3 regions of the Halomonas sp. MMH1-48 genome follow, and region 1 is predicted to be linked to each of the others. Evidence: predicted binding sites of a transcription regulator. Region 1 holds the regulator's gene; each other region holds the start of a gene.
What was found. Region 1 encodes FNR, which switches genes on or off when oxygen is low (the NO sensors DNR and NnrR bind a similar motif). Its sites were predicted from a motif close to TTGATNTANATCAA; they were not measured.
Positions count from the first base shown of each region.

Region 2: the regulator FNR is predicted to act here: its motif matches at 2,640-2,653, upstream of MHM37_RS15500 (OmpW family outer membrane protein).
Region 3: the regulator FNR is predicted to act here: its motif matches at 4,117-4,130, upstream of MHM37_RS11220 (OmpW family outer membrane protein).

Region 1 is NZ_JAKRFL010000003.1:68,440-74,473, forward strand. Features, by position in the region: gene MHM37_RS03990 (putative nucleotidyltransferase substrate binding domain-containing protein) at 58-1,875, shown strand; gene MHM37_RS03995 (DNA polymerase III subunit epsilon) at 1,881-2,531, shown strand; gene ttcA (tRNA 2-thiocytidine(32) synthetase TtcA) at 2,607-3,515, shown strand; gene fnr (fumarate/nitrate reduction transcriptional regulator Fnr) at 3,505-4,254, opposite strand; gene hemN (oxygen-independent coproporphyrinogen III oxidase) at 4,313-5,740, opposite strand; gene MHM37_RS04015 (sulfite exporter TauE/SafE family protein) at 5,904-6,034, opposite strand, start outside.
Region 2 is NZ_JAKRFL010000023.1:39,020-45,053, reverse strand. Features, by position in the region: gene MHM37_RS15510 (LysR substrate-binding domain-containing protein) at 93-620, shown strand; gene pepQ (Xaa-Pro dipeptidase) at 633-1,931, shown strand; gene MHM37_RS15500 (OmpW family outer membrane protein) at 2,001-2,609, opposite strand; gene MHM37_RS15495 (diguanylate cyclase) at 3,106-4,770, opposite strand; gene MHM37_RS15490 (response regulator) at 4,757-5,149, opposite strand; gene MHM37_RS17200 (response regulator) at 5,146-6,034, opposite strand, start outside.
Region 3 is NZ_JAKRFL010000011.1:34,498-40,531, forward strand. Features, by position in the region: gene MHM37_RS11195 (hypothetical protein) at 1-143, opposite strand, end outside; gene rimK (30S ribosomal protein S6--L-glutamate ligase) at 232-1,140, opposite strand; gene MHM37_RS11205 (RimK/LysX family protein) at 1,180-1,620, opposite strand; gene MHM37_RS11210 (DUF3549 family protein) at 1,673-2,716, opposite strand; gene MHM37_RS11215 (YqcC family protein) at 3,002-3,334, shown strand; gene MHM37_RS11220 (OmpW family outer membrane protein) at 3,405-4,031, opposite strand; gene putP (sodium/proline symporter PutP) at 4,229-5,728, opposite strand.

The sequences.
Region 1 (6,034 bases):
ACGTTCGCCACCCCGTGGGTGGTATGTCTCAATCACTGCCCTTAAGCGAGGTCGCCCATGGTAGACGTGGATCTCTCCCAGCTGCCGTTTACGCTGATCGATGACGCCGGGCGTGATCATGTTCGTCGTGGGATGGATCTTGCCTTCTTCGATCGCGATGAAGTCATCCTCGAGATGGGGCAGGCAGGCGAGTCGGTGTTTCTGATTCATAAGGGGGAGGTCGCTGAGTTGGACCCCACGCTGCCTGCCGCTAGCGCGCGAATTGGTCACTACACCGCCGGTGATCTGTTCGGAGCGATCAGTATTCTCAATGGCAAGAGCCGTTACCGCTTCCAAGCCGAGCAGGAGTGCTTGTGCTATGTGATGCCCAAAGCACTGTTTACCCAGCTCTGCCGTCACTACCCACCGTTTGAACAGTTTTTCAAGCAGTCGCTGTCACACAAAGCGCGCCTGCTAACGGAAAAACGCGCTGATGGTGGCGTCACGATGGCGGGTTTCATGCTGGCCAAAGTGCGCGAATGTATGCGCGAGCCGGTACTCATCGATGCATCGAGCACCATTCACGACGCCGTTCGCCAACTGAACGATAGCCATGCCGATAGCCTGCTGGTGAATACGCAAGAGGCGCTGGGCATGGTCACTAAAACCGACCTGCTCAATGGGTTGGTATTGGGGGAGAGTACCCAGCACTCGCCTGTGGCGTCGCTGGCCAACCAATCACTGGTCACCGTCGCGCCCGATCAATACCTGTTCGAAGCACTGATTATGATGACTCGGCATAAGGTCGCTCGCGTAGTGGTAATGGAGGATGAGCACGCCCGAGGCGTCGTGGAATTGATGGACGTGCTGAGCTTTTTCTCCAGCCGTAGCTACGTGGTGAGTTTACAGGTCGAGCAAGCCAATGGCCTGGAAGCTTTGGCGGCTGCCAGCCAACGTACCCCAGAGTTGGTCAACGCGCTAATGGCGCAGGGCGTGAAGCTGCGCTTTGCCATGGAGTTACTGGCAGCGCTCAATGGCCGCATCATGAGTAAAGCCTGGGGTTTTACGGTGCCCGAGCAGTATCACCGCCAAAGTTGCCTGATGGTGATGGGCAGTGAGGGGCGCGGCGAGCAAATCCTAAAAACCGACCAGGATAACGGTTTGATCCTCGCTGACGACTGCCAGTGGCCCACGGTCGCTGACGACATGGCGACCTTGACCCAAACGTTGATAACGCTGGGTTACCCGCCCTGTCCGGGGAATATCATGGTGTCCAACCCTGAGTGGGTGGGCACGGTCTCCCAGTGGCAGCAGCGTATCGCCAAATGGGTCAGTGCCCGCGATGGTGACAGTTTGATGAAACTGGCCATTCTGCTCGACTCTCATGGCGTGGCGGGCAATCCGACGCTGCTCGACCAAGTCCGCCACGCGCTGTTCGAGCACTGCTCCCACGATGAGCTGCTGCTCTCGTACTTTGCCCGTGCGGCACTGCGCTTCTCGACGCCGCTGACCCTATTTGGCTCACTGAAGAAGCCGCAGCACGGTATCGATATCAAAAAAGGCGGGATTTTCCCCATCGTGCACGGCGTGCGCACCATGGCCCTCGAGCGGCGGATAACGGTCACTTCGACGCTGGATCGTTTGGATGATCTGGCCACCGACGGGCGTCTGGATCGACGCTTTGCCGACGATGTGGGTGAGGCGCTGGCACTGTTCACCGAGCTGCGCCTGCGTCAGCAGCTTCAGGAGCTGGATAGCGCCCACGCCAAGCGCACTAACCGGGTCGTAGTGCAAGAGCTCTCTTCGCTGGAGCGAGACCTGCTGCGAGAAGCCCTCCACATTGTGAAGGACTTCAAGCAGCGCCTTTCCCACCGCTATCATTTGGAGTATTCGTGAGCGGAATGCGCTTGTTAGATCGACACATGACGCTGCTGAGCGGCTCGTTAAGAACGCTGCTGCAGCGGGAAAGCGATCGACGCCGATGGGCCGATTCGCCCTACGCGTGGCTATTTCAGCCGTACATGGGCGAGGAGTCCGTCGCGATGGCCTGCCAGGTGAGTGACGGTCAGCCCAATGTCGTCAGCGTGGCGGCCGTCGTGCTTAGTCCGCGGCGTGTGCACACTAGCCGTATCTGGTGGGCCACACTGTCAGAATCTCCCGTGCCAGTGTCTGCCACCCTGCGCCGCCATCAGCAGTTACACGCGACGGATACCCCGCGCTCCCCAGATATCGAATGCCTGACAGAGCTGGCCGAATTCATCGAGAATCGGCCGCTCGTCGGTTGGCAGTTAGAGCGCACGATCGAGCCGCTCAACGGGCTATTCAAACGCGTATTGGGGTTCGGTTTACCCAACGCCCAGGTCGACGTTGCCAAGTTGCACGGGCGACAGCTACGGCGGCTGCATCCGCAGGTCGATACCCTCGAATCGCTTGGCGAGGCGCTGACCCGTTGGCGGCTGCCACGGCTGATCTGGCCTAGCGTGACCAGCGAAGCCACCGCGAGTGCACTTCTGTATCTACGTTTGCAGCGCGAGATCGCCCTGACCGCCTAGGGTTTGTATTGGGTAGAGCTTCGGAGTGTTGTTAGAATACATACTGCTCCTTTACCCACCGGCAGTGCGACGACCATGTTATCACCTGACTACTTTGACCCTACTTTGTCAGACAGCGCGTCTGACGAGCCTACCGCCACGCAGCACGAGCTGCAGGATGCCAAGCAGAAGCGTGAATTCAACAAGTTGCAAAAACGCCTGCGGCGCGAAGTGGGAAACGCGATCATCGATTACAACATGATCGAGGATGGCGATCGGGTCATGGTGTGCCTCTCCGGCGGCAAAGATAGCTACACGATGCTGGAGATTTTGCGCAACTTGCAACGCAACGCGCCGGTCGATTTTTCGCTGGTGGCGGTCAACATGGACCAAAAACAGCCTGGTTTCCCAGAGCACGTCTTGCCCCAGTATTTGGATAAGCTGGGGGTGGAGTATCACATTCTCGAGCGTGACACCTACTCGGTGGTAAAGGAGAAAACCCCGGAGGGTAAAACCACCTGCGCGCTCTGCTCGCGCTTGCGCCGCGGCTCGCTGTATGGGTTTGCCGAAGAGATCGGCGCGAACAAGATTGCCCTCGGCCACCATCGCGAAGACATTCTAGAAACGCTGTTTCTGAACATGTTCTTCGGCGGTACGCTAAAAGCCATGCCGCCGAAACTGCTCTCGGATGACGGTAAAAACATCGTGATCCGCCCGCTGGCCTACTGTAAAGAGGCGGATATTGCTGAGTTTTCGCGGCAGATGGCGTTTCCCATCATTCCCTGTAATCTGTGTGGGTCGCAGCCGAACATGCAGCGACAAATCGTCAAAGAGATGTTGGCGGAGTGGGACAAGAAGCATCCTGGGCGCTTGGAGAGCATGTTCAAAGCAGTCACCAAGGTGGCACCCTCGCAGCTTGCCGATCGCGAGCTATTCGACTTTGCCGGTCTCGAAGCCAAGCAGGCGGCCTTGATGGAAGGACGCATCCAAGCCTTCAACGTGTGACCGTTGGCGCCTCCTCTTCTGCCAGGGTAATGAGGCGCTGCATGTCCAAAATATTGACCTCGCGCCCTGAGACGGCCACGACTTCCTGCTGCTGAAAGCGGCTAAGAATGCGGCTGACCGTTTCGACCGCTAGGCCCAGGTAGTTACCCATATCGGCCCGGGACATGGATAGGCGGAAGCTGTACGGCGAGTAGCCCCGCCGCCGGAAGCGATCAGAGAGCGTAATCAAAAAGCTCGCCAGCCGCTGATCCGCGGTCTTACGCGACAGTAGACGCATCATTCGCCGATCGTCGCGCAGCTCTTTACTCATGCTGCGATAGAGCTGGCCGCGCAGCTCGGGCAGCTCCTCGGAGAGCGAGTCCAGGCGGTCGAATGGAATTTCGCACACCGTCGTCGTTTCCAGAGCCATCACCGTGCCGGGGTAGTGCTCTTCGTCGATGCCGTCCAAACCCACCAGTTCGCTGGGTAGAAAGAAATTGGTGAGCTGGTCATGGCCGTTGCCTTCGCTGGTGACCTGCTTCAAGCTACCCGAGCGCACCGCATAGACACTGGTGAAAGCGTCCCCTTGGCGGAACAGGGGTTCGCCTTTCTTCAACGGCGAGCGGCGGCGAATGATCGCATCGAACTGGCTCATATCCTCGAGCTCCAAGGCGAGCGGTAAGCACAGCGAGCTTAGACTACACGTCTGGCAGCGCGCCTCTTGCAGCAGTGAACGTCGTTGGCTGGCAGGATATGGCATAGGAGTCTCCCTTCTTCTTTCGCCATCATAGGCACAGGGGGCAGGCGGCTCAAGGCGCTCACACGATCTTCGAGTAGCGCTGACCATCCTGACGTTGTAAGTGAGTGTCGAAGGCCATGGCCAAATGCCGAATGAGCAATCGCCCGATCGGCGTGGCGCTCAGCCGAAGGCCCTCACGCTGTACGAGGCCATCCCGTTCGGCGGTCGCCAGTCGCTCGAAGGCAGTGGCAAAGTAGTCTGCCGCATCGATATGCCAACGCTGACCGATCGCGTCGAGATCGATGGCCATATCGCACATGAACCGCTCGATGACGTCTCTTCTTATTAGGTCATCCTTATTTAAGCGTAGTCCTTTTATCGTTGCCAGCCTACCTTCATCCAAGGCGGCTTCATAGTGGGCGAGCTGAGTAGGGTTTTGGGCGTAAATATCGTCGACCCGAGAAATGGCGGATACGCCCAAACCAATCAAATCGCACTCGGCGTGGCTGGAGTAGCCTTGAAAATTACGCTGCAGCGTGCCGTTGCGCTGCGCCTGGGCCAAGCTGTCGTCGGGGCGTGCAAAGTGGTCCATGCCAATATGCACATAGCCCGCCTGGGTGAGCATCTCGATAGTGGTGTGCAGCATGGCCAGCTTTTCATCGGCGCTGGGCAGGTCGGCCAACTGGATACGTCGCTGGGGCGCAAAGCGGGCTGGCATGTGGGCGTAGTTGAAGACCGATAATCGTGCTGGTCCCAGCTCGATGACCTGACGAAGCGTTTCGGCAAAACGCCGTTCGGTTTGAAAGGGAAGGCCATAGATTAAATCGAGGTTGAGCGAGCGAAAGCCGAGCCGATGCGCTTCGTCCATGAGCGTTTCGGTGAGCACCCGGGGCTGCACGCGATTGATCGCCGCTTGAACCTGCGGATCGAGATCTTGAACGCCAAGGCTTAGGCGGTTAAATCCTAGCGATTGGAGATGTCGCAGGGTAAAGACATCCGCTTCGCGTGGGTCAATTTCAATGGCATAGTCCCGATCTGGCGCGTTCGATAACCCAAAACGGGCATCAAGCCGGTCGACCAAATCGCTCATTTGCGCCAAGGTAAGAAACGTCGGCGTGCCGCCGCCCCAATGCAGTTGCTGCACCGGTCGTTGGGTATCTAAATGGCGCGACGTGAGCACCATCTCACGATCTAGCCGAGACAGGTAGGGCTCGGCCAGCGACGTATTTTTCGTAGCGATTTTGTTGCACGCACAGTAGAAGCAGATCTTGCGGCAAAATGGGACGTGGACATAGAGCGACAGTGGCTTTTGGCTGGCGTTACTGCGTTCTAGTGCCTGGGCCATATCGTCGGCGGTGAAGCCGTCGTGAAACGACAGCGCTGTCGGATAAGAGGTATAGCGCGGGCCGCTCGTGTCATAACGACGTATCAGGGCGTCGTCCCATGCAGTGGCCTCAGCCACTGATGAAGTGGGCTGAGCGTGGGCAGCAGTAGCATGAACGGGCATAGGCAACGCTCCGGTGTAACAGCACAAGCGAGTGAACGGATGCGTTCATGCTACGCCAGGGGGCAGCGCAATGCGTTGAGCTGTATCAAGCAATGGCGTAAAAGCCCATGCCGAAGCGGCTAAGCTAGTTAGAAAGGTGAGAAAGTGCGGCCCGCCGATAGGTTCAGTGCCCGGTAGGAGAGAACAGCGTCCAGAGCTGCCACAGCGCAAAACTGATGATGGTCAGCGCGGCGATACTGCGCGTGGCACGGTGGCGAATCAAGTGGCTGAGCTGGCGTGCCGCTAGGCCCGTCG
Region 2 (6,034 bases), on a different contig from region 1:
GCTGAACCCGGACCGGGAAGACCCGCTGGTTCAACGCGATCAGCGATTAGAAGCCGCCTGATTCCAGGTTCCAACAAGCTTGACAGGCATCGGTGGCCAGCGACTACTTTCAGGCGCTGGCTCGGGCAGAGTGCGATCTAGCGATTTGCTATTGGCCCGTTGGACGCTGCGATCTGGATATCGACACTAGCGCCTGCGCCTATCGAGTCATTGGGCATGAACGGCTAATTCCCGTGACCGGGCGTAAAAACGACGGGGCGGCGTGTGCACTACTACCTGGCGCTCGCCAGCAGCCAGTGCCCTGGCTGGCCTACCCCAAACGTGGGCTACTCGGCTCGGCGGTCAAAGCACATTTGGCACGATTGCCGCAAAGCACGTACTTAACGGCACAGAGCGAAAACCTCTATGCAGCGGGTATCAAAGAACTGGTGCTGCTGGGGTATGGCATGAGTTGGCTACCCGAGCGAAATGTGGCCGCAGAGCTGGCTGACGGCACCTTGGTCAGGGCGGGCGACAGCCGCTGGGACGTACCCATGGAGCTGCGGTTGTATCGTCACCAAAGCCAGCACCATGCCGAACTCGATAGTTTGTGGGGCCAGCTCTCACCGCCCCGACTTTGAAAGGACGTTTATATGTCAGCAACCCTCTATCAACTGCAGCGCGACCACATCCAAGCACTGAATCATGCTTATCAAGCGCGCATGGCGGCGCATAACCTGGATAGTTTGGCGATATACAGCGGTCATGCGAACAACCACTTCGCTGATGACCATGCCACCAGCTTTCAGTCCTACGGCCATTTCATTCATTGGGTGGGGATGGCTGATGTTCAGCACAGCTGGCTGGTGATTCAGCCCCATCAGCGCCCCCAGCTTTATCTGTACGCGCCTGCCGATTTTTGGCACTTACCGACTCAGCTGCCTGAAGAACCCTGGGTGGCGGAGTTCGACGTACATTTATGTAGCGATAAAATCACCCCGCCGCTCACAGGACACGCTGCCGTGATCGGCGATCTGAAGGAGCTCGCGAGCACGACACCCCTCGCCAATGTCGCCACACTTCATCCCGAAGGCTTGGTACGCGAACTCGACGAGTTGCGCATGGTCAAGTCCGCCTACGAAGTGGCTTGCCTGCGCGAAGCCAATCGACTAGCAATCGCGGGCCACCAAGCGGCTAATGCTGCTTTTATCGGTGCGTCGGCCGAACTGGATGTGCAGCTTGCCTATTTAGGGGCCAGCCGACAGCGAGAGTCGGACGTGCCTTATCAAAACATTATCGGTCTAAATGAGCATGCCGGGGTCTTACACTATCAGCGCTATGACCTGTCAGCCCCCAAACGGCGTTATAGCCTGCTAGTCGATGCGGGCCGTCGTTTTCGCGGCTACTGTGCGGACATTACCCGTACCTATGCAGGCCCGGATGCACCCAGCGAATTTGGCGGGTTAATCAGCGCCATGCACGGTCTGAAAGATGAACTCATCACCCACATCGTTCCTGGCATCGAGTTTCTAACGCTACATGAGCAGATGCACCGAGGCCTAGCCGACATATTGATCTCGCACGGACTGTATCAGGGCAGCGCAGAGAGCGCCGTGGAAACCGGTGTTACCCGCGCCTTTTGCCCGCATGGACTGGGCCACTCATTAGGGATTCAGGTACACGATGTGGCCGGATTGAGGCAGCCAGACGGGAGCCCATCGCCAGCACCTGACACCCATCCAGCCCTGCGTCTCACCCGTACGCTGCAAGCCGGTATGGTCATCACCATCGAGCCAGGCCTCTATTTCATTCCCATGTTGCTGGCACCACTGCGTAAAAAGCCCCACCCCATCGACTGGACGCTGGTCGACCGGCTCGCCGTGTGCGGAGGCATACGCATCGAGGATAATATCCTAGTGACAGAAGGCGGATCTGAGAACTTGACGTTATAGCCACTCCCTCGCCCAACAAAAAACGCCCGGCTTACGCGTGTAAGCCGGGCGTATATGTATCGGATTGGTTTAGAAACGGTAAGTAATACCGCCGCCGATCGTCACTGGCTCGATATCGACTTCGCCAACGGTGGCGCCAGCCGCATTGATGTCGGCGCTTACGTCCGCGTAGCTAACATAGCCGTTCAGCATGACGTTATCCGTCACTGCCAAATCCACACCCGCTTGGCCGATGGCGCCGTAGCTCTCGTCGATGCTCAAGCCAGATGGCTCGCTGGAAAAACTCGTGTAGTTCAAACCAAGACCTACGTAAGGCTGAACTTTCGAGTCCAAACCACCCATCGGGTAGTAGTTGACCAGCAGGTTCACCGGCAGACGGTCGACGCTACCTGCGCTGCCGCCCGGCGTCGTGTTCAGGTCATGTTCGAATTTTTCAGAGCTGTTGAGTTCGACGCCAAATTTGTCGCTGAACAGGTAGCCCGCACCATAAGTGAACCCACGTGCGCTTTGTACGTTGAGGTCCGCACCGCCAACATTGCCGTTACCTGAGCCCGTATCCGTTTGGGCAACACCGCCGCGAACAAACACATCGCCTGCTTCGTAGGCCATAACGGCTTGGCTCGCCATGACGGCACTGGCAGACACGATAGCGGCGGTGATCAATTTCATTTTGCTCATCAGGGTCATCCTCTTGCATCTTGCTTGGGATTGATGCTGGTCAACGCCAGCTAACCTATACAATATATAGTATAAGAACACCGTTTCCAAATTTCATGTGAAATTTTATTATAGGTTTTCTGGCTCTGATAGCTTTTGTTAACTATCGCGCTTGACAAACGAGCATAAAAAAAGTCCCCCGAAGGGGACCCAGGTGGAGCACGCCAGCTCACTCGGTGTATTGCCGGGCAGCGCCGCGGCAACGTTGCAAAGAAGGGAGAGCATTGAGTGCCGGTTGCATCGCGACCTTAATGACTCTATTCATTTGCGGGTTACCTTTTATGTTGCGAGCTGCGTGCCAAAAAAATAATTTCTATTAAAAAACATAATCTTACTAAATAAATGAGTAAAGAAAGCGTTCGCTATCTCTTTACCCCATGAAAAAGCGCACCAGCGGCGCGCATTTTTCGCTGCATTGCTTCATAACGAATCACTCAACCGCCACCAGCAACTAGCCTTACTGGCTTACTTGATTGCGGCCGCCGCGCTTGGCTCGATAAAGTGCCTCATCTGCTAAGACCAAGAGTCGGTCTCTGTTGTCCTCTGATACGTCGGTGCTACAGACCATACCCGCCGAGAGCGTGCACGCAAACTCCTGCTCCCCTTGGTTAAAGCGCAGGCGAGAAAAGTATTGGCGAATGTCTTCCAAGCGCTTCCGACCGTCCTCTGCGCTGCAGTGTGGCAGCACCACTAAAAACTCCTCGCCCCCATACCGGCCAATCATATCGGTTTGGCGTAGGCGCTGACGCAGCAGCGTCGCCACCGACGCAATCACGACGTCCCCTGTGGCATGGCCATAGGTATCATTCACCGATTTGAAATGGTCGATGTCCACCATGGCGACCACCACCGAATAGTGTTGTCGGAAGCCACGACATATCTCGTTGATCGCGGCACTTTTAATGCTGGCATGCTTGAGCAGCCCGGTCAGACTGTCTTTATTGAGCAGCGCCGACAGTGTGCGTGAGCGGGCCACGCGCACACGAATCGAGGCTACCAGCTGCGCAGCGAGAATGGGCTTGGTGAGGAAGTCATCGGCTCCGTGGCTGAGCGCATCTACCTGCTTACCTAAGTCCATCTCTGCCGATAAGAAGACGATGGGCAGACTACTCCACTCGTCATACTGCCGAACCACTGACGCTAAATCAGGGCCATCGTAATCCGGCATGTGCACATCCATCAGTAAGAGTTCGGGTCTAAACGAGGCGAGTTGATCGATGATATGGCGGGGATTGTCGAGGATGCGCACTTCCATCCCCGCGGCTTCTAGCACGAGCTGGTAATAAGCCGCCAGCTGTTGGTCGTCGTCCACGACGAGAATACGAGCGGGTGGCGATTGACGCTCTTGAAGAAGCTGCTCCAGACGGTTCACCAATTGCGGTATGTTCAGTGGCTTCAAAAAATAGCCATGCGCATTTAACTGTGCCGCTCGCATACGTGCATCGAAGGAGTCACAGTCGCTGATGAAAAGCAGGGGGCAAGAGAGCGCTTGCAACGGTGCAAGGTGTCCCACGCCTGCCATGGCGTCTACGATCAAAATATCGGGAGACTGATTGGCGATCGCTTGGCACGCCTCTGGCACAGAGTCGAAAAGGCGGACGTCATAACTGAAGTTCATCAACTGTTCACGGATATGCTTACCGAGCTCGTCATCTTCTTCGATCAGCCAAATCTTAGCGGATGTGCCGTTGATTTCTTGAGGCCCATCAACGCTAGGCGCCTGCTGCAAACTAGGCACGAGCTCGATTTGCATCGACTGTAATTGGCTACTCACCACGTTGACGAGCTGAAGATCGATGGCTTGATCGCTCTCCTCCAGCCAGCGCTTAAGGCCATTTTCCAACAGCCGTGCTTGGCTGCCGATCGCATCGAAACCAAACGTCCCTGCCGACCCTGCCAGTTTGTGTAGTCGATGGTAAACATCGGTCAACGTATCCCGAGGGGCTTGTGGGTCGCCACTGGACGGGGCTTCGGTGGTGACCATTAGCTGAGCACGTAACGTTTGCTGCAAACGCGTGAGCACACTGCACAACGATGCCAATTCGGCTTGCAGATTATGCTGATAGGTTTGTTTGAGCAGTGCCAGTTTGTGCTCTAGCGACTGTTGATCATGATTTGCCACACGCCTGCTCCCAAAGAGTGCGAACTTGATTAGCCAGGGTCATGGGATCGAACGGTTTGGCAATCACGCTTTTGGCACCGAGTGCGATGAGTTGATCCACCTCGTGGGGTTGTACTTTGGCGGTCATGAACGCGATAGGCACTTTCTCGAGACTCGAGCGTTGACGCAACGCCGCTAGAGTCGATGGCCCATCCATACCAGGCATCATGACATCGAGTAGAATCATGTCTGGGGCGAACGCTTCGGCTTCTTCCAATGCCTGCTCCCCTGAAGCACAGACTTTGACGTTAAAACCACCGACGACTTCGAGAGCAAGTGTCGCTACCGTTTGGATATCAGGATCATCTTCTACATACAAAATACGCTCTAAGCTGCTCATTCGTTATCCACCATCTGGACCAGTTGGGTTCGTTGTTGAATTGCCTCGAGCAACTCTGTCGGACTAATACGCGATTTCAAGAACACCGTCTCGACACGATGTTGATCTGCTTCACTGATGGACTGCCCAGATAGGATAATGATTCGCGCGTGGGGCTGCTCTTCACGAATCTGCTCTAGTAAATCCCAACCTTCGCCGTCAGGCAGACCAATATCCAAAATAATGGCATCGTAGCGTCGATAGGCTAAGTGGCGACGTGCCATGGCCACGCTCACCGCGTGATCACACACTGCATGCTCATCCAGCATGGCGCGTATGACCGCATGGAGGTCGGGGTCATCCTCGATATGCAGCAGCCTCAGGCGCTCTTGATGAGTCTGCATCTGCTCGCTGAGTAGTGCTAGCAGGTGTTCAGTCTGAATGGGTTTTGCCAACCAAGCGATGTCCTCTAAGTGACCTTCCAGAGCGACACCGCCTCGCTCCATGCTCCCCGTCACCACCATGACGGGGGTATGCTTCGACGCCCGCTGCTGTCGCAGCGCATGAATCACATCGAAACCGCTCATGTCGGGTAGTCCAATATCGACGGTGATGGCGTCATAGTGTTGGTTGGCCAGTTTCTCTAGCGCCATGGCACCGTCCAAGGCAGAGTCCACTTCGAAACCGGCTTGAGCCAATGTTGCAAAAAGAACACGCACGACGGAAGGATCATCCTCGATCACCAGCACTCGGCCCGCGTCAGCGCCCCGCGAATCACTAAGAGTATCCGAGGGATGAAGAGGCAGGGAGAACCAGAAACAGCTGCCCTTGCCCTCTTCTGAATCGAAGCCCATCTCACCTTCCATGTGCTCGATTAGCTCGCGCGTAATCGCCAAACCCAGCCCC
Region 3 (6,034 bases), on a different contig from region 1:
TGGAGTCGCTCAGTATAGTGCGGCTTCAGTGCATCGCGCAGCGAGGGGCGCAGGCGTTCGATATTGTCCTGGAAATAATCAATGCTATCGGCCAGCGCTTCCAGCACGCTGTCCATCGCCACTTGGCGATTGTCGAGAAACATGAGCGTCTACCTCCTTCGGTGACGCAGATTGTGGGGGTGGCAGCGTTGATTTGCCACCCCTAATGGGGATTATTTTTGCAATTGACCGTTAGCCTTTAGGCTTGGGTGGTGCTTTGCGAGCAGGCACTGCATTCTTTTCGATATGCTCGATGATCATGCCGGCAATATCCTTGCCGGTGGCGCTCTCGATGCCCTGTAGTCCGGGAGACGAGTTGACTTCCATGATCACCGGGCCGTGGTTCGAGCGAAGCAAATCCACGCCCGCGACGCGCAGTCCCATCGCCTTGGCTGCACGAATTGCGGTGGAACGCTCTTCGGGGGTAATGCGAATCACGCTAGCGGTGCCGCCGCGGTGTAGGTTAGAGCGGAATTCGCCCTCTGCCGCTTGTCGCTTCATCGAAGCGACGACCTTATCACCAATGACGAAACAGCGAATATCGGCGCCGCGTGCTTCCTTGATGTACTCCTGCACCATGATATTGGCTTTCATGCCCATGAAGGCTTGAATTACGGACTCTGCGGCTTGGTTGGTTTCTGCCAATACCACACCAATGCCTTGAGTGCCTTCCAGTAGCTTGATGACCAGGGGGGCACCCTTCACCATGGTGATCAGGTCGGGAATGTCGTCAGGGGAGTGAGCAAAACCAGTAATGGGTAGGCCCAAGCCTTTACGGGAGAGCAGCTGCAGCGAACGCAGCTTGTCACGGGAGCGAGTAATCGCGACCGAGTCGTTGAGGACGTAAGTGCCCATCATTTCGAACTGACGTAGCACCGCACAGCCGTAAAAAGTCACCGACGCGCCAATACGAGGGATGACCGCATCGAACGGCTCGATTTCCGCGCCTTTATAGTGAATAGAAGGGTGGTGCGAGGCGATGCTCATATAGCAGCGCAGGGTATCCACAACCCGGGCAGTGTGGCCGCGCTGTTCGGCGGCTTCCACCAGTCGGCGGGTAGAGTAGAGGTTGCGATTACGCGAAAGCAGGGCAATATGCATGCAAGGCTCCGGGTTGAAAAAGTTGCCGTTTAAAAGTGTTCAAGGCTCGCCGTGCAAAAAAGCGGCACCGGGGGCGACGAGCAGGCGGCGCATGGCACGCCTGCCCAGCAACATCGCGTGGCGCATATTGCGACGGTCGGTCAGGGTGAGTTCAACCGGAAAGTTCAGTTCGCCCAGTTGCATAGGGGTTCTAATCACATAGCGCCACTCGCTATGGCCGTTTGAGCTGGTGACGCGTCGACGGTCGTGTAGGTGTAAACGGTAGCGGTGTGCTGGGGTTTCTGGTCCGCCGCTATGGGTCAAAAAACTCACCCATAGCTGCCCGTCGGCATCTTCGTGGGTTTCGATCTCTTCGGCGTGCAGTGCCGACGTGCGCGCACCAGTATCGGCTTTGCAGCAGAGGTGAAGCCCTAACTCAGGTAACGTCACCATTTCGCGGCGGCCGATGACCGCTTTGGCCTGATAGGGTAATTCCTTCACAGTGCACTCCTGACGATATAAGAAAAACAAGACATAGTGATGACGTTTGTTGTTAGCCGTTATGCGAAGACTGCATGGCCGATAAACGCGCCTGGATAGCGGAACCCGCAGGCGCGTCACGTAGGGTAAGCATAACGGGTAAGCGTAGACGAGGAATCAACGCAATGTCGCGTACCACGGAGGCAAAGTGGCTGCGCTCGTCTTCCGCCAAGCGCTGTAGGAACCGGGGAAGGCGTTCGGCGTCTTCTAGCCATGGCCAGCCGCGTCCGGCCATGGCGGCCATCAAATCTGGGCCGCAGGCTGCCGGGTCGTTTAGCAGGTGGCTATACCATTCGCCTGCTAGAGCTCCACGGGAGCTGCCAACGGACCGCACGCAGGCGCACAGCGTTTCTAAATCTCCCTCGCTGGCTGCCACCTCGCCACGCGCGCGCAGAGCTTCGACGAGTGCATCCGGCAAGGGTTGGTGCTCCAAGCAGTAGCATAAGGAGTGGATCACACTTGTCGGCAGGCCGGGAATGCGGCCGGCGAGCGCCTCTGCGGTCTCGTTATCCAAGCGAACGACGTAATCGGCAATGCCTTGTAGCCCCAACGCTTGCCAGTCGATCGTCTGTTGGCCGCTCAAATACGCTTCCACAGCCTCTAGGTGCTGGCTGGCAGATAGGCCATGGGCATGGGTAGCCCGGGCATTGAGCATGGCCTGAAAAGTAATGTCCGGCGTAAACGCCAGTGGATTATCTTTCATCAGATGATCGACGTCTGCCGTGTCGGCGGCGCCCAGGTCGGTGGCGGCGGCATTGCGCCCAAGCGTTTCCAACAGACGGTTGATGAAACCGTCACGCTGGGCAGGCGAGAGCATGCCTTGCTCGTCCAGTGGCAGTGCCAAGAACCAAATGGCAGGCTCTTCCATGGCTCCCAAACGGAAGACGATGGCGAGCCGTGCCTGACCCTGCCAAGGCTCGGGCCATGCGTGCTCGGCGTTCTCGAAAGCGCGCAATATGTCTCGTGGACACGCCGTGACCCGGCGCCCCATATGGTAAAGCGATACCTCCGCACCGCTGCGCGTAAAAAACTCATCAAGGGTGTGAATTGGCTGCATGACATCCTTCCGCTTTTCAAGCCTGCACTCTACCTTGCTAGTTTGCCACTGTCAGCCGCAACCGCTGATTAATCCGCGCTTTATTGTCTAGGTGGTTAAAAATTGAACAACGTGGTGTAAGCCGCGTGAGAGTAGCGGTGGCGACACCTTTCCATAGTTTATCCACAGCCTCTTGCAGGTTTTCTGTGAATCTGTGAATAACGACTTCGATAGAGGCGTACGAGTGGCAACTTACCCACAGAGTTGGGATAATGGATGTCAACATTGTTCAACCCCAAGGTGTTTATGAGCGTCCATCAACAGCTTCAAACCGCGCTTCTCGAGCTTGAAGCCGCCATGAAGGCCGCGAATTTATGGCGCACCCCTACGCCCGAGGCGTCGGCGTTTGCCAGCCAGCAGCCTTTCTGTATCGATACCATGTCGTTGCCTCAATGGGTGCGTTATGTGTTCATTGCGCGACTGAACGCGTTAATCGATGCCAAAGCCGCCATGCCTGCCAAGTGCGACGTTGCCCCTGCGGTGGCGGCTTACATGATGCAGGAGAAGTTCCGGGCCAGTGACCAAGTGCTCGTCGTCAAAGCAGTGGAGCGTGTCGACCAAATCGTCACCGAGAATTAAGAGCGCGTCTCATCAACGAAAATGCCCAAGGCGCTCGCCCTGGGCATTTTTTTGTGGAGACTGCGTCGCTTCAGAAACGGTAGCTCAATCCTGCCATGACGACCATGGGGTCAATGGCAACGGTGCCTGCAGCGGCACCATTGACGGTGGCATCGGTATCGATGTCCAAGTACCAGGCGGCAGCATTCAATGCCCAATGTTCGTCGATCAGCAGGTCGACACCAATTTGGGCGGCAGCGCCCCAGGAGTCGTCGAGATCGAGTTCGCCAATCGCTAGCTGCTCATCGGAGAAGCGTGTGTAATTGATGCCTGCGCCAACGTAGGGCTGTACGCGAGCGTCGCTTCCGCCCAACGGATAGTACTGCAAGGTTAAGGTCGGCGGCAGGTGCTTGGTAGAGGCGAGGTTCTCGCCATTGAGTTGGATGTCGTGCTCAAAGGGGAGTGCGGCCAGCAGCTCGACGCCCAGCTTATCGTGGAAGCGGTAGCCCAAGGTGAACGCGAAGTCGGTTTTATCCTGAACATCCACTGCGAAGGCACCGCCTGCCAGCGAGCCGTTGTCGCTCTTGGGGGCTACTTTAGCGACCCCTACACGGGTGAAAAAGTCGCCGGCACCGTAGGCAATGGCTTGGCTGCTGATGGCCAAGGTGGCAGCGGCAAACCCAGTGGCGAGTAAGGTGGGAAGTGATAAAAGGCGCATGGCGTCGCTCCTGACCGTTCATTTTAGGGAAGTGAGTTGCTTAGCGATCATGCGGACAGTGTATCGAGTCAGGGCGAAGGCGTTCTTGACCTGGAGCAATCGCGGTGCTCTTGTGGCTCGAAACTTTCGACACAAAGTACCGCGCACAAAAAAGCTCAGCGGGTTGCCCCGCTGAGCTTTTTGCATCCGATCTTGGATTACGCTTCTTGACGGTCGATATGCTTGTACTCACCGGCGTCTGCCGTCACGCTGCTGACGACCAGAATGGCGATGAACGAGGCGATGAAGCCTGGAATGATTTCATACACGCCGGGACCACCCATGAAGGAGCCGTTCCAGCCCAGTGCAATCCATACCATGACGGTGACTGCGCCGACGATCATACCGGCTACCGCGCCCGCACCGTTAGTACGTGGCCACATCAGTGACAAGATGATCAGCGGGCCAAAGGCTGCACCAAAGCCCGCCCAGGCGTTACTGACCAGACCCAGCACTTGGGAGTTTTCGTCAGAGGCAATAAAGGCTGCCACAATACCGACCAGCACGACGCAGACGCGTCCCACTGCCACACACTGCTGCTCAGTGGCATTTTTGTGCAGGAAGAGACGATAGAAATCCTCGGTCAGCGAGGAAGAGGAGACGAGCAGCTGACTAGAGATGGTGCTCATGATGGCCGCCAGCAGCGCCGCATACAGGAAGCCGGTGATCAACGGATGGAACAGCAGGTTGGCTAGAATAATGAAGATGGTTTCTGGGTCTTGTACGTCCAGCCCATTACGAACGGCAAACGCACGACCTGCCAAGCCCAGAGAAACGGCTCCAATGAGCGATACCAGCATCCATCCCATGCCAATGTTGCGCGCAATGGGCACATCCTTTTGTGAGCGGATGGCCATGAAGCGCACGATGATATGCGGCTGACCAAAATAGCCAAGGCCCCAAGTAACCGCTGACAGCCAGCCGATAAAGGTCAAGCCGGTCGTCCAAGAGAGCAGGGTGGGGTCAACGCTATTCAGCGTTTCGGAGGCCTGGGAGAAACCGCCGCCGCCTTCGCCGAACAGTACTACGGCTGGCATGATGATCAGCGCCAACATCATGATGCAGCCCTGCACGAAGTCGGTCATGCTCACCGCCAAAAAGCCGCCCACGACGGTATAGATCAATACCACGCCCAGGGTGATGACCACGCCCATGGCGTAGTTGCTCATGTCACCGAAGTTATAAACCCCCGTGAATGCGCTTTCGAACAGCTTGCCGCCAGCGACGAGGCCCGACGCCGTGTAAACGGCGAAGAAAATCACGATGACGATGGCCGATACCGTGCGCAGTGACAGCGCCCGGGTCGGGAAGCGATTGGCCAAAAAGGCCGGGATGGTGATGGCGTTACCGTAGTGAATGGTCTGCTCACGCAGGCGTGGCGCCACCAGCAGCCAGTTAAAGAACGCCCCGACCAGCAAGCCGATCCCGATCCAGGCGGAACCCAGGCCCGATACGAACATGGCGCCGGGCAACCCCAACAGCAGCCAGCCGCTCATGTCCGAAGCGCCCGCGGAAAGTGCGGCGACCTGTGGGCTAAGAGTTCGCCCCCCCAACATATAGTCTTCAGAAGAAGACGTGGATTTGCGCATTGCATACACGCCAATGGCGATCATCAGCGCAAAGTAACCAAATAAGCTAATCCAGACACCTGTAGCCATGAAACTTCTCCAATTTGTGAGGACGACGCTACGCTACGTACAAAAGCGACTGCGGGTGCTGACCCTTTTGTACACGGCGAGCGTCGACAGGGGCTGCGTTGGCCAGGCCATGGCGGCCATCAGCAGCCTTGTTGTTGTTAATCCTGAGTCGCTCTTCTACTGCCAAGCGTCGCGCATTCGCTCGACGAAGCATGAGAGAATTGATGGGTACGTGCGTATCTCGTGTTCCCCGTGCCCGGCGGGAGGCCCGTGAAGGCCCCCCGCGTCAAGGCAGTTGCTCTATTATTGTCAACCATGAGACGGTTC